2 regions of the Anaerofustis sp. LCP19S3_F7 genome follow, and region 2 is predicted to be linked to the other one. Evidence: predicted binding sites of a transcription regulator. Region 2 holds the regulator's gene; the other holds the start of a gene.
The links. Region 2 encodes Rex, which represses fermentation and respiration genes when NADH is low (regulators of the CRP and FNR family bind a similar motif). Its sites were predicted from a motif close to ATTGTTAANNNNTTAACAAT; they were not measured.
Positions count from the first base shown of each region.

Region 1: ACTQYZ_RS04425 (DUF1002 domain-containing protein) is a predicted target of Rex. The motif match lies at 3,626-3,645, and genes of this name have one in related genera.

Region 1 is NZ_JBQKFF010000002.1:202,676-208,464, forward strand. It holds lysine riboswitch at 1-106, opposite strand, end outside; gene minD (septum site-determining protein MinD) at 385-1,176, shown strand; gene ACTQYZ_RS04410 (cell division topological specificity factor MinE) at 1,185-1,448, shown strand; gene ACTQYZ_RS04415 (4Fe-4S dicluster domain-containing protein) at 1,543-3,057, shown strand; gene ACTQYZ_RS04420 (O-acetyl-ADP-ribose deacetylase) at 3,038-3,553, shown strand; gene ACTQYZ_RS04425 (DUF1002 domain-containing protein) at 3,713-4,528, shown strand; gene ACTQYZ_RS04430 (ECF transporter S component) at 4,586-5,089, opposite strand; gene ACTQYZ_RS04435 (DUF6512 family protein) at 5,236-5,736, shown strand.
Region 2 is NZ_JBQKFF010000006.1:94,168-99,956, reverse strand. It holds gene ACTQYZ_RS07440 (NAD(P)H-dependent oxidoreductase) at 1-940, opposite strand, end outside; gene spoIIP (stage II sporulation protein P) at 1,144-2,130, shown strand; gene ACTQYZ_RS07430 (hypothetical protein) at 2,132-2,368, shown strand; gene ACTQYZ_RS07425 (redox-sensing transcriptional repressor Rex) at 2,488-3,132, shown strand; gene ACTQYZ_RS07420 (acetyl-CoA C-acetyltransferase) at 3,307-4,488, shown strand; gene ACTQYZ_RS07415 (enoyl-CoA hydratase-related protein) at 4,519-5,289, shown strand; gene ACTQYZ_RS07410 (3-hydroxyacyl-CoA dehydrogenase family protein) at 5,356-5,789, shown strand, end outside.

The DNA.
Region 1 (5,789 bases), on a different contig from region 2:
CCGGTAAAAAGTGCCAATTCTCGGCAAATTTCCCTTTCATTTATTTTCACTTATATTTACCTATATCCAATAAATTACTGATAAAATTTGCACCTCTATTTTAACACTATGATATATAAATTCTATTGTTTTTATTATAGTAATAAATGTGTTTTATTGCAAGCATTTTATTATAGTTTTGATGTAGTTTTATATTTGAAAATTAAATTTATAAAATCTTTTTTTGAATAATGTTTTAAATATAATTTATTTGCTTTTTTCATAATATTTTCATAATTATTTTTTGTTACATTGATTTTTTATTTTACTAACAAATAAAGACAAAAAATTTTAAATAAGATTGCTATTATTTATAAAAAAAGCGAAAAGAGGAAGAACATAAAAATGGGAAAAACTTTGGTTATTACATCGGGAAAAGGAGGAGTCGGAAAGACTACATCTACTGCAAATATTGGTGTATCCTTAAGTAAACTGGGGAAAAAGACTGTTGTTATAGATGCTGATATAGGACTTAGAAACTTAGATGTAATATTGGGGCTTGAAAACAGGATTGTTTATACTATTATTGATGTAATTGAAAACAGATGTAGATTAAAACAGGCGCTTATTAAAGATAAACGTTATGATGGATTATACTTGCTTCCGGCTTCGCAAACAAAGGATAAAACGGCAATAAGACCAACTCAAATGAGAAAAATATGTAAAGAACTTGAAAATACTTTTGATTATATAATAGTTGATTCTCCTGCAGGAATAGAGCAAGGTTTTCAAAATGCGGTTGCCGGTGCAAAAGAAGCAATAGTTGTAACCACTCCCGAAGTTTCAGCAGTTAGAGATGCTGATAGAATAATATCCCTTCTTGATGTAAATGGAATAGAAAATACAAAATTAATAATTAATAGAGCAAAAGAAGATATGATGAAAAAGGGTCAGATGATGGATACAAATGACATTTTGGATATTTTAGGTATAGAACTTATTGGAATTGTTCCTGATGAAAAAGAAATTGTTATTTCTTCAAATAGAGGTGAGCCGGTTGCGGGAAAAGAAGATTTAATAACAGGACAAGCGTATATGGGCATAGCAAAAAGAATAACAGGGGAAGAAATACCAATAAGAAATATTGTAAAGAAAGAAAATTTGGTAAAAAGGCTTGTTCATAGTCTTGGATTTTAGGAGGAGATATGTTTGATTTTTTTAGGGATAAAACAGATGAAAATAAAAGTAAAGATATAGCAAAAGAAAGACTTCAAAATATTCTAATGAAAGAAAGAACAAATATAACAAATGATAAATTGGAGATGGTAAAAAAAGAAGTTCTTTGCGTTGTAAATGAATATTTTATGGTAGATGAAAGAAGAAGCAAAACTTATCTTACAAAAATGAAACTTGGTAAAGAAAAAAAAGAAGAAAATGTTCTGGTTTCGCTTATGGTTATTAAAAATTAAAAGAGATGTATTTCATCTCTTTTTTTATTTTTTTCTATTAATTTTGTAATAAATGTTAAAAATAAATTATAATAAGAAAAAAAGGAGAAATGTAATGAAAGAAATATTTACCCCTATCGTTGATATTAGAAGAAAAGTTTTTAAAGAAGTTGCAAAAGTAGCATATGAAAATTTAGATATTGATTTAGAAAATTTAGCAAAAAAAATTGTCATGGAAGAAGATAACAAAATAACTGATAAAAAGAGAGAAACGTTTTTAATCTTGGAAAGATTAAGACTTGCTTTTGGGCTTGATGCTACAACCGAAAGTAATCCATATAATAAAGAAAAAGATATTGAGAATATAAAAAATGAAAAGAACGTATTAAATCTTCCTCTTGTAAATGTTGTAACTGATGCTTGTATGAAGTGTGAAGAAAATACAGTTTTTGTAACAAATAATTGTAGAGGCTGTTATGCTCATCCTTGTAGTGAAGTTTGTCCTGTTGATGCAATATATTTTGAAAATGGTAAAAGTGTAATTAATAAAGATAAATGTATTAGATGTGGTAAATGTGTGGCTGCCTGTCCTTATAATGCAATTGTAAAATATGATAGACCTTGTAAAGCAGCTTGTGGAGTAAATGCTTATATAAGTGATGATGAAGGTCATGCAAAAATAGATTATGATAAATGTGTTTCTTGCGGGCAATGTATTATTTCATGTCCTTTTGGTGTAGTAAGTGATAAATCAGAAATTTATCAAACAATAAAATCAATTCAAAACAATAAAAAAGTTATAGCAGAAATTGCTCCTGCTTTTGTTGGACAGTTTGGAATTGATGCAAGTCCTGAAAAAATAAAAGAAGCACTAATTAAACTAGGATTTTATGATGTTGTTGAAGTAGCTCTTGGTGCTGATATGGGGGCTGTTGCGGAAGCAAAGCATTTTATTGAAAAAGTTAAAACAGGTAAAGAACCTTTCCTTGCAACTTCATGTTGTCCTTCATGGGCAGTTATGGCAAAAAGAGATTATCCTGATATTGCTCCTTATGTTTCACCTGCTCTTACACCTATGGTTGCATGTGCAAGAATAATAAAAGAAAAGTATCCAGATTCAAAGATTGTATTTATTGGACCTTGTAGTGCAAAGAAATTGGAAGCTAACAGAAGAAGCGTAAAGAGCGATGTAGATTATGTATTAACATTTGAAGAAGTGTATGGAATGTTTGAAGCAAAAGGAATAAAAGTAAGCGACTTAAAAGGTGAACATATGGAAGATGCAACAGCAGCAGGTAGAGGGTATGGATATTCAGGTGGTGTAAGCAAAGCTATTATAGGAGCAATTAAGAAATTTGATCCTGAACTTGAAGTGCCAAATGATAGAGCTGACGGACTTAATGGCTGTAAAAAGATTTTAACGCTTGCAAAAAAGGGTAAGAGAGACGGATATTTACTTGAAGGAATGGGATGTCCAGGAGGTTGTGTTGGAGGAATGGGTACTTTGATATCTCAAACAAAAGCAGAAAAAGGAATAAAATCTTTTGAAAATGAAGCCAAATCCAAAGAAGCATATGAAAATGAATATATTAAAGAAATCGGAGAAGAAAATGTCAAAGTTGAACATTAAAATAGGGGATATTACAAAAGAAACAACAGATGCAATAGTAAATGCTGCCAACACCTCTCTTCTTGGAGGGGGAGGTGTTGACGGTGCAATTCATAGAGCTGCAGGAAGGGAGCTTTTAGAAGAATGTAGGACTCTTAATGGATGTAGAACAGGAGAGGCAAAGATAACAAAAGGATATAATCTTCATTCGAAATATGTTATTCATACTGTTGGGCCAATTTATAGGGGAGGAAATAACAACGAAAGTGAACTTCTTAAAAATGCTTATGAAAATTCTCTTAAAGTTGCAGTTGAAAATAAAATAAAGACAATTGCTTTTCCTTCAATAAGTACTGGTGTTTATTCTTATCCATTAAAAGAAGCAAGTGACATTGCCATAAAGACTATATTGAATTTTCTTAAGAAAAACAATTCAATTGAAGAAGTTATAATGGTTTGTTTTGATAATAATACTTATGAGTATTATAAAAATGCATTAGAGAAATATACTAGATAAGCTGGTAATTAATTTTTTACTTAAAATAAATATTTTACATCCAAAAGATTTTAGTAGTTTTATATTATTTAAATTATTATATTTTTATTAAAAACATGGTAATAACATGAAACTTGTGGTATCATGTTGAAATCGAAATAAAATTTAATGGAGTAGAATATGAAAAAAATATTAAGTATTGTTTTATCAATTATGATGATAATGGTACCATTATCAAATGTTTTCGCGATAGAATCTGGTAAACAGATGGTTGCTATCGGAGGAGATTTAAATGAGAGCCAAAGAAAGACAGTTTATGATTACTTTGGCGTTAGTGAAGGAAGTGTAGATGAAGTTACTGTAACTCATGATGATGAAAAACAATATCTACAAGATGTTGATCCATCAAGAATAGGTTCAAACAGTATATCTTCTATTTATATTGAAACACAAAATGAAGGTGCTGGTTTAGATATTGAACTTCATAATATAAACTGGCTAACAGAAGACATATATCAAAATGCACTTTTAACTGTTGGTATTAAAGATGCAAAAATTGTTATTGCAGCGCCATTTGAAGTTTCAGGTACTGCAGCATTAACAGGAGTTTATAAAGCATATGAACAAATGAGTGGTGAAACAGTTTCAGAAGAAGCAAAAGAAGCTGCCACTGAAGAACTTGTTACAACAGGTGAATTATCTGATGATATTGGAAGTGAAAATGCTTCTCAGCTTGTAAATGAATTAAAATTATCTATAGATGATTTTAAAAATATGGATGATGAACAGGCAAAAGAAGAAATAAAAAATATTGCTGATGGAATGAACATTTCTCTTACAGATGAACAATTAGATCAACTTCTTGATTTAGTTAGAAGTTTAGAAAATGTTGATTTTAGCGGAGTAATGGATGAACTTAAAAATATTTCAAATCAATTTGCTGATCTTGGTATTTGGGATAAAATAGTAAATTTCTTTAAAGGATTATTTAACTAAAAATAAAAAAGTTAATATTAGATAATTATGTAAAAAAAGCACATTATATGTGCTTTTTTATTTGTAACTTATTTTATATTTCATTAATATTTTTGCTACAGGAACGCCAATTACAACTGCTACCATATCAGAGATAAATTCTCCGGGCATTGACGCCATTGGTGCAATCCAGTTGCCATAAATAAAAGCTTCAGCCATATAATATCCAACCATTCCTATTATGGTAAAAGCTATCATGGCAAATACTGTTTTAGAAATTCCGCCTTTTAATAATATTTTAGAAACAACAATTCCTTGAACAAGTCTTATTACGAAAGTAAATGGTGCCCATACAGCATAAGGACTTAATAAATCAAAAAGTCCCATACCTATTGCTCCCGCAAGTCCTGCTTCAACAGGCATAAGAAGAAAAGTTGCAATAACAAGAACTGCTCCTCCTAAATGTATAAGTCCGCCGTCTGTAAATGAAATTGGGAGTCTTATATTTATATATGTTGCAATATATATAAACGCTGCCATTACTCCCGTAAGAACAATATTTAATGTTTTTTTGTTGGTCATATTTTCCCTCCTGTCAGATCACAATTATTTTTTATTTTAATACTACATTATTAAATTTTCAATAATAAAGTTTCATTTCTATTTTAAAACGACATTATTTTTATACATCTTTTTATATATTATTTGTATAAAAGGGAGGTAATGTTATGAAACTTATAAAAGTTGAACGATTTGGGATTATTTTTATTACTTTATTTGTTTTTTTATTATCAAATTTATATTTTCTTACTGAGTTTGATTTCTTTAAATTTATATGTGCAGGAAATAATAGTATGTTGGAGCAAATGAAAGTTGTATATTTTTCTTATATGTTTTTTATGATTATAGAAATGATTTGTAAAATTCAGTATAATGATAATTTTTTTCTTGCAAAAGCAATAAGTACATATATTCTTGTTTTTAGTATTCCAATGTTTTTTTATACTTTTAAAAATATGTTTGGTGTAATGAATACTATTTTTTATTTTGTTTTAGTTTTGATTTGTGTAGGTATAAGTCAAAGTTTTAGTTATAAAATTTTGCTTGATGAACAAAATGATAAAGTTAAAGTAAAATTAATAAGTATAATGAGCATTATTTTACTTGGAATAATACTTGTTTATTTTTCATATAATCCTTTAAATACACCAATTTTTATGGATATTTAAATTTTCATTAATTATTTGAAATAAAATAAAATAATGTTATAATTGAGTTACTA
Region 2 (5,789 bases):
ATAAGTGATAAGGTCTGTATAATACGTAATTTGGACCATCTCCGATTCTTAAGTATTGCATTTCATGATGTATAAACTCAAGATCTGATGAAACTATTACAAACACACCAGGGGCAATACCATTTACCCATTCTACAACACCATAATTATTTAAAATGCCGCCTTCTTCTTTTAAACAAAGAACTTTATCTAAGTTTTTAATGTCACATTTTGGGCCATGTCCACCTCTAACATCTGGAACAAGTCCTGTAGAGTTTGCCATACAGCAAAGTTCAACCATGTTTTTTGTTCCGTCAGAGAAAGAACATTGCATTTTAGGGCTTACGCCTCTGCTTATTGCATAATCTCTTATATTGTCAGGTGTGCAGCTGTGATCAACTTCATTATTTTTTCCTTTTCCTATTACTTTTATATCAAAGCCCAAAGCTTCACTAAAGTCAAACATTTCTTTAACTGCTCCGGGTTCATCTCCTGCACTTCCTGTATAAATTACACCTGCTTTGTCAGCTTTTCTTTTTAAAATAGGACCAACAACAACATCTGCTTCAACATCAAGCATTACAATGTTTTTACCATTGTTTATTGTATCAATTGCAATTTCTGCCCCAATATCAGTAAAACCTGTTGCATCAACAACGCAGTCTGTTGCTTCAACAAAAGAAGCAATTTGTTTATCTTCACTTACTACAATTTTACCTTTTTTGATAGCATCATTTGCTTGTGATAAATTGTTTGTAATGACATAATCATTTTCTGTAATATTTGATTTTGAAAATGCATGTAAAACTTTATTTACGTCTATGTCACATACAACGCTTGGTGTCATTCCTTTCATTTTGTATAACTGGCTTATTAAACCTCTTCCCATTTGTCCGGCACCTATTATGCCGACTTTAATAGGATTATTTTTTTCATGTAAATCTTTTAATCTGTAATTCATGCCTAGCATAGATAATTTTCCTCTTTCCTTCTATATTAAATATGTTCATCCCCTCAAATGTACATATTTTAAGCAGAACAATTATAGCACTATAATATTTAAAATTATATATTTTTAATTAAATTCTAATTTTAATATGACAGGTATATACAAACTTCTTTTTTATTAAGTTTTATTATTTTCTAAAAGGAAAAGGTGAACAAGTGTTAAGTGGATTAGTTAAAAATAAAGGGTTAATTTTAATATGTTTATTAATTTTTAATTTTTCGATTCCTTTTGGTATAAAGAGTCAAATAGAGGAGAAGACTAACGGTACGACTGTTTTTAAAGACATTATAAAAAAAACTGTTGTAGTAATGAATGATGAATCAAACAGCAATGAAGAAACAGGAAGTATTTATGGTTTTACGAAAAATATTCTATCTCTTACAGTGCCTTGTCTATCTTTGAATGATATAGGGTATGAAGAAGTTGAAGTAGATAAAGATAAAGAAGAAACATCAAATAGTAGCGAGCTTAAGATTGCAAATAAAAAGATGAATGATGATAAAACCGTAAGTAAAGTTAATGATGGGAAACCTCTTGTTTTAATATATCATACTCATGCTACAGAATCTTTTAAAGACAAAACTTCAAAAGGAACTTATCGTTCAAGAGAAAATGACGAAAATATGGTAAGTGTAGGAGAGGAAATGGCAGAAGTTTTAGAAAAAGAATATGGTATTATTTGTATTCATGATATTTCTTTACATGATTATCCAAGTTATAATGCAGCGTACGATAATTCTCTTGAGAGTGCAGAGAAAATATTAAAAGAAAATCCAAGTATAAAATACGTTTTTGATATACATAGAGACGGACTTCCTTCTTCTAATAATAATGAAAAATATAATGGGAAGGTTGGAAGTAAGTCTGCTGCAAAAGTTATGACTGTTCTAGGGATGAATCACAAAAATTCTAGTAAAAATTTAAGTTTTGCAAATAAAATAAATAAACAGTTTAGCAGTATGTATCCTGATATTAATCTTGGAATAATAAAAAGAGAACCATATAGATACAATCAGTGGTTAAGTCCAAACAGTCTGCTTTTTGAAATAGGGAGTAATTTAAATAATTTGGAAGAAGCAAAATATTCGGCAAAGCTTCTTGGAAGAGTAGTTGGAGAGGTTATAAAAGAGGATATGAAATAATATGTATAAACGAAATATTTCTTTTAAAACAATGATTTTTTTTCTTGTTTTGATAATTATAGCAGGAATATATATGTTCTTTTATCTAAAAAATATGTATTATGATAGTTTTAAAGAACATGAAACAAGTGTTTTTCTCGACCAAAATAGCACTGAAGATAGCAATAATGAAAGTAATATTATTAATATTTTTGGATATGAAATTAATATTGATAATTTTAAGATTTTCACAAAATAGGATTGTGGGAATCTTTTTTTTATTTTAAATTTAAATTAAATTTGGTTGACATAAACGTTATATATCAGTATAATTATACTGATAAAAAAATACTGATATAAGGAGGAAAATCATATAAAATGGAAAGAAATTCTGTTTCAAAACAAGCTCTCCAAAGATTACCTTCTTATTTGAATTATCTTAATTGGGCAAAGAGAGAAAATATAAAAAACATATCTTCTCCGACAATTGCAAGTGATTTGAGATTGAATGAAGTCCAAGTCAGAAAAGATTTGGCGGCAATAAGTTCTACCGGAGGTAAACCAAGGCTTGGCTATGACGTTGATACGTTAATAGGAGATATAAAAAATTTCCTTGGTTATGATGAAACGGATAAAGCCGTATTAATAGGGGCAGGACAGCTTGGAAGAGCGCTTCTTTCTTATAACGGATATGCGGATTATGGACTTGAAATTGTTGCTGCTTTTGATGTAAATAAGGATATTATCGGTAAGAGATTTAAAGGAAAACCAATTTATCATGTAAACAAGCTATATGATGTATGCAAAAAAAATAACATTCATATCGGTATAATAACAGTATCGGCAAATGAAGCTCAAGATGCATGTGATATGCTTGTTGAATGTGGGATTTTAGCTATATGGAATTTTGCTCCATCTCACTTGGTAGTTCCTGATAATATTCTTGTTCAGCATGAAAATACAGCTGCTTCTTTAGCACTGTTATCTATGCATTTACGTGAAAAAATGGATAAAGATAAATAAATAATATTGTAAAGTTTTTGATATTATTATATAATCAAAATATAAATAAAACCTTTATTTATAGGGGTTTAAATAATTAAGTTTATAAAAGTTTGGTAATATATACCAGCTTATATATAAGTTCATAGCTTTGCCTTTTGCTATGATTAAAGTTTAAATTTAGGAGGAAAAAAAATGGCAAATAAAGTAGTTATAGCAGGTGCTTGTCGTACTGCAATCGGTACAATGGGCGGTACATTAAGCACTACACCTGCTGCAAAATTAGGTTCAATTGTAATAAAAGAAGCTTTAAAGAGAGCTAATGTTCCAGCTGATCAAGTTGATCAAGTATATATGGGTTGTGTTATCCAAGCTGGTTTAGGTCAAAACGTAGCAAGACAAGCTTCAATCAATGCTGGTTTACCAATTGAAGTTCCAGCTGTTACTGTAAACGTAGTTTGCGGTTCTGGTCTTAACTGTGTAAACATGGCTGCACAAATGATTAAAGCAGGGGATGCTGATATCGTTGTTGCAGGTGGTATGGAAAACATGTCAATGGCTCCATATGCAGTAATGAATGGTCGTTATGGTTACAGAATGAACAATGGTACTTTAGTTGATACAATGGTAAATGATGCTTTATGGGATGCATTTAACCAATATCATATGGGTATTACAGCTGAAAACATTGCTGAACAATGGAATTTATCAAGAGAAGAATTAGATGAATTTGCTGCTAATTCTCAACAAAAAGCTGTAGCTGCTCAAGAAGCAGGTGCTTTCGATGATGAAATCGTACCTGTAGAAGTTAAAAAGAAAAAAGAAACAATTATCTTCAACAAAGACGAAGGTCCTCGTCCAGGAACAACAGCTGAAGGTATTGCAAGACTTCGTCCTGCATTCAAACCAGACGGTGTTGTAACAGCTGGTAACGCTTCAGGTATCAATGATGGTGCTGCTGCAGTTGTTGTAATGAGCGAAGAAAAAGCTAAAGAACTTGGTGTTAAACCAATGGCTACATGGGTAGCAGGTGCTTTAGGCGGTGTTGATCCTAAGATCATGGGTATCGGTCCTGTTGCTGCTACAAAGAAAGTTTTAGCTAAAACTGGTATGAGCGTTGATGATTTCGATATTATCGAAGCAAACGAAGCTTTCGCTTCTCAATCAATCGCTGTTGGTAAAGAATTAGGATTTGACTTAAATAAATTAAATCCAAACGGTGGTGCTATCGCTCTTGGTCACCCAGTAGGTGCTTCAGGTTGTCGTATCCTTGTAACATTATTACATGAAATGCAAAAAGCTGATGCTAAAAAAGGTTTAGCAACACTTTGTATCGGTGGTGGTATGGGTTGTGCTACTATCGTTGAAAGAGACTAATTTATTGATTAAATTAAGGAGATTATAAAAATGGGTTTTGTTAGATATGAACAAGATGGTTTTGTAGGTATAGTTACTATTGACCGTCCAAAAGCTTTAAATGCTTTAAACGAAGAAGTTTTAAAAGATTTAGAAGCTACTTTTGATGCTATTGATTTAGATAACACAAGAGCAGTTATCGTAACAGGTGAAGGTAAATCTTTCGTAGCAGGTGCTGATATTGCATCTATGAGCACAATGACTGCTGAAGAAGGTGAAGCATTCGGTAAATTCGGTAATGACATCTTCAGAAAAATCGAAACTTTCCCAATTCCTGTAATCGCTGCTATTAACGGTTTTGCTTTAGGTGGCGGAAACGAACTTGCTATGAGTTGTGATATCAGAATTTGTTCTGATAAAGCATTATTTGGTCAACCTGAAGTAGGACTTGGTATTACTCCTGGATTTGGTGGAACACAAAGACTTGCAAGAATTATCGGCGTTGGCATGGCTAAAGAATTAGTATATGCTGGATACAACATTAAAGCCGATAAAGCTTTGGAAATCGGCCTTGTAAATGCTGTTTATGCTCCTGAAGAATTAATGGAACAAGCTAAAAAATTAGCAGGTAAAATTGCTAAACAAGCTCCTATTGCTGTAAGAAATTGTAAAAAAGCAATGAACGAAGGTTTACAAGTAGATATGGATCAAGCTATCGTAATTGAAGAAAAATTATTCGGAGATTGCTTCAATAGTGAAGACCAAAAAGCAGGCATGAAAGCATTCTTAGAAAAAGGAAAAGCTGAATTCCAAAACAAATAGTGTTTTAATTTAAGTAAATATAGTCCGGATTTTTCCGGACTTAAAAAAATAATTTGGAGGATAATAATGAAAGTAGGTATTATTGGTGCTGGAGCTATGGGTTCTGGTATAGCTCAAGCTTTTGCACAAACAGAAGGTTATGAAGTTTGTTTATGTGATATCAATGAAGAATTCGCTGCAAACGGTAAAAAAAGAATTGAAGCAGGATTTGCTAAAAGAGTAGCAAAAGGCAAAATGGAACAAGCTAAAGCTGATGAAATTTTAGCTAAAATTACAACAGGTGTTAAAGATATCTGTGGTGACTGCGATTTAATCGTAGAAGCTGTTCTTGAAGTTATGTCTATCAAACAAGAAACATTCCAAGAATTAGATAAAATTTGTAAAGAAGATTGTATCTTTGCTACAAACACTTCTTCTTTATCAGTTACAGAAATCGGAGCTAAAGTAAACAGACCACTTATCGGTATGCATTTCTTTAACCCAGCTCCTGTAATGAAATT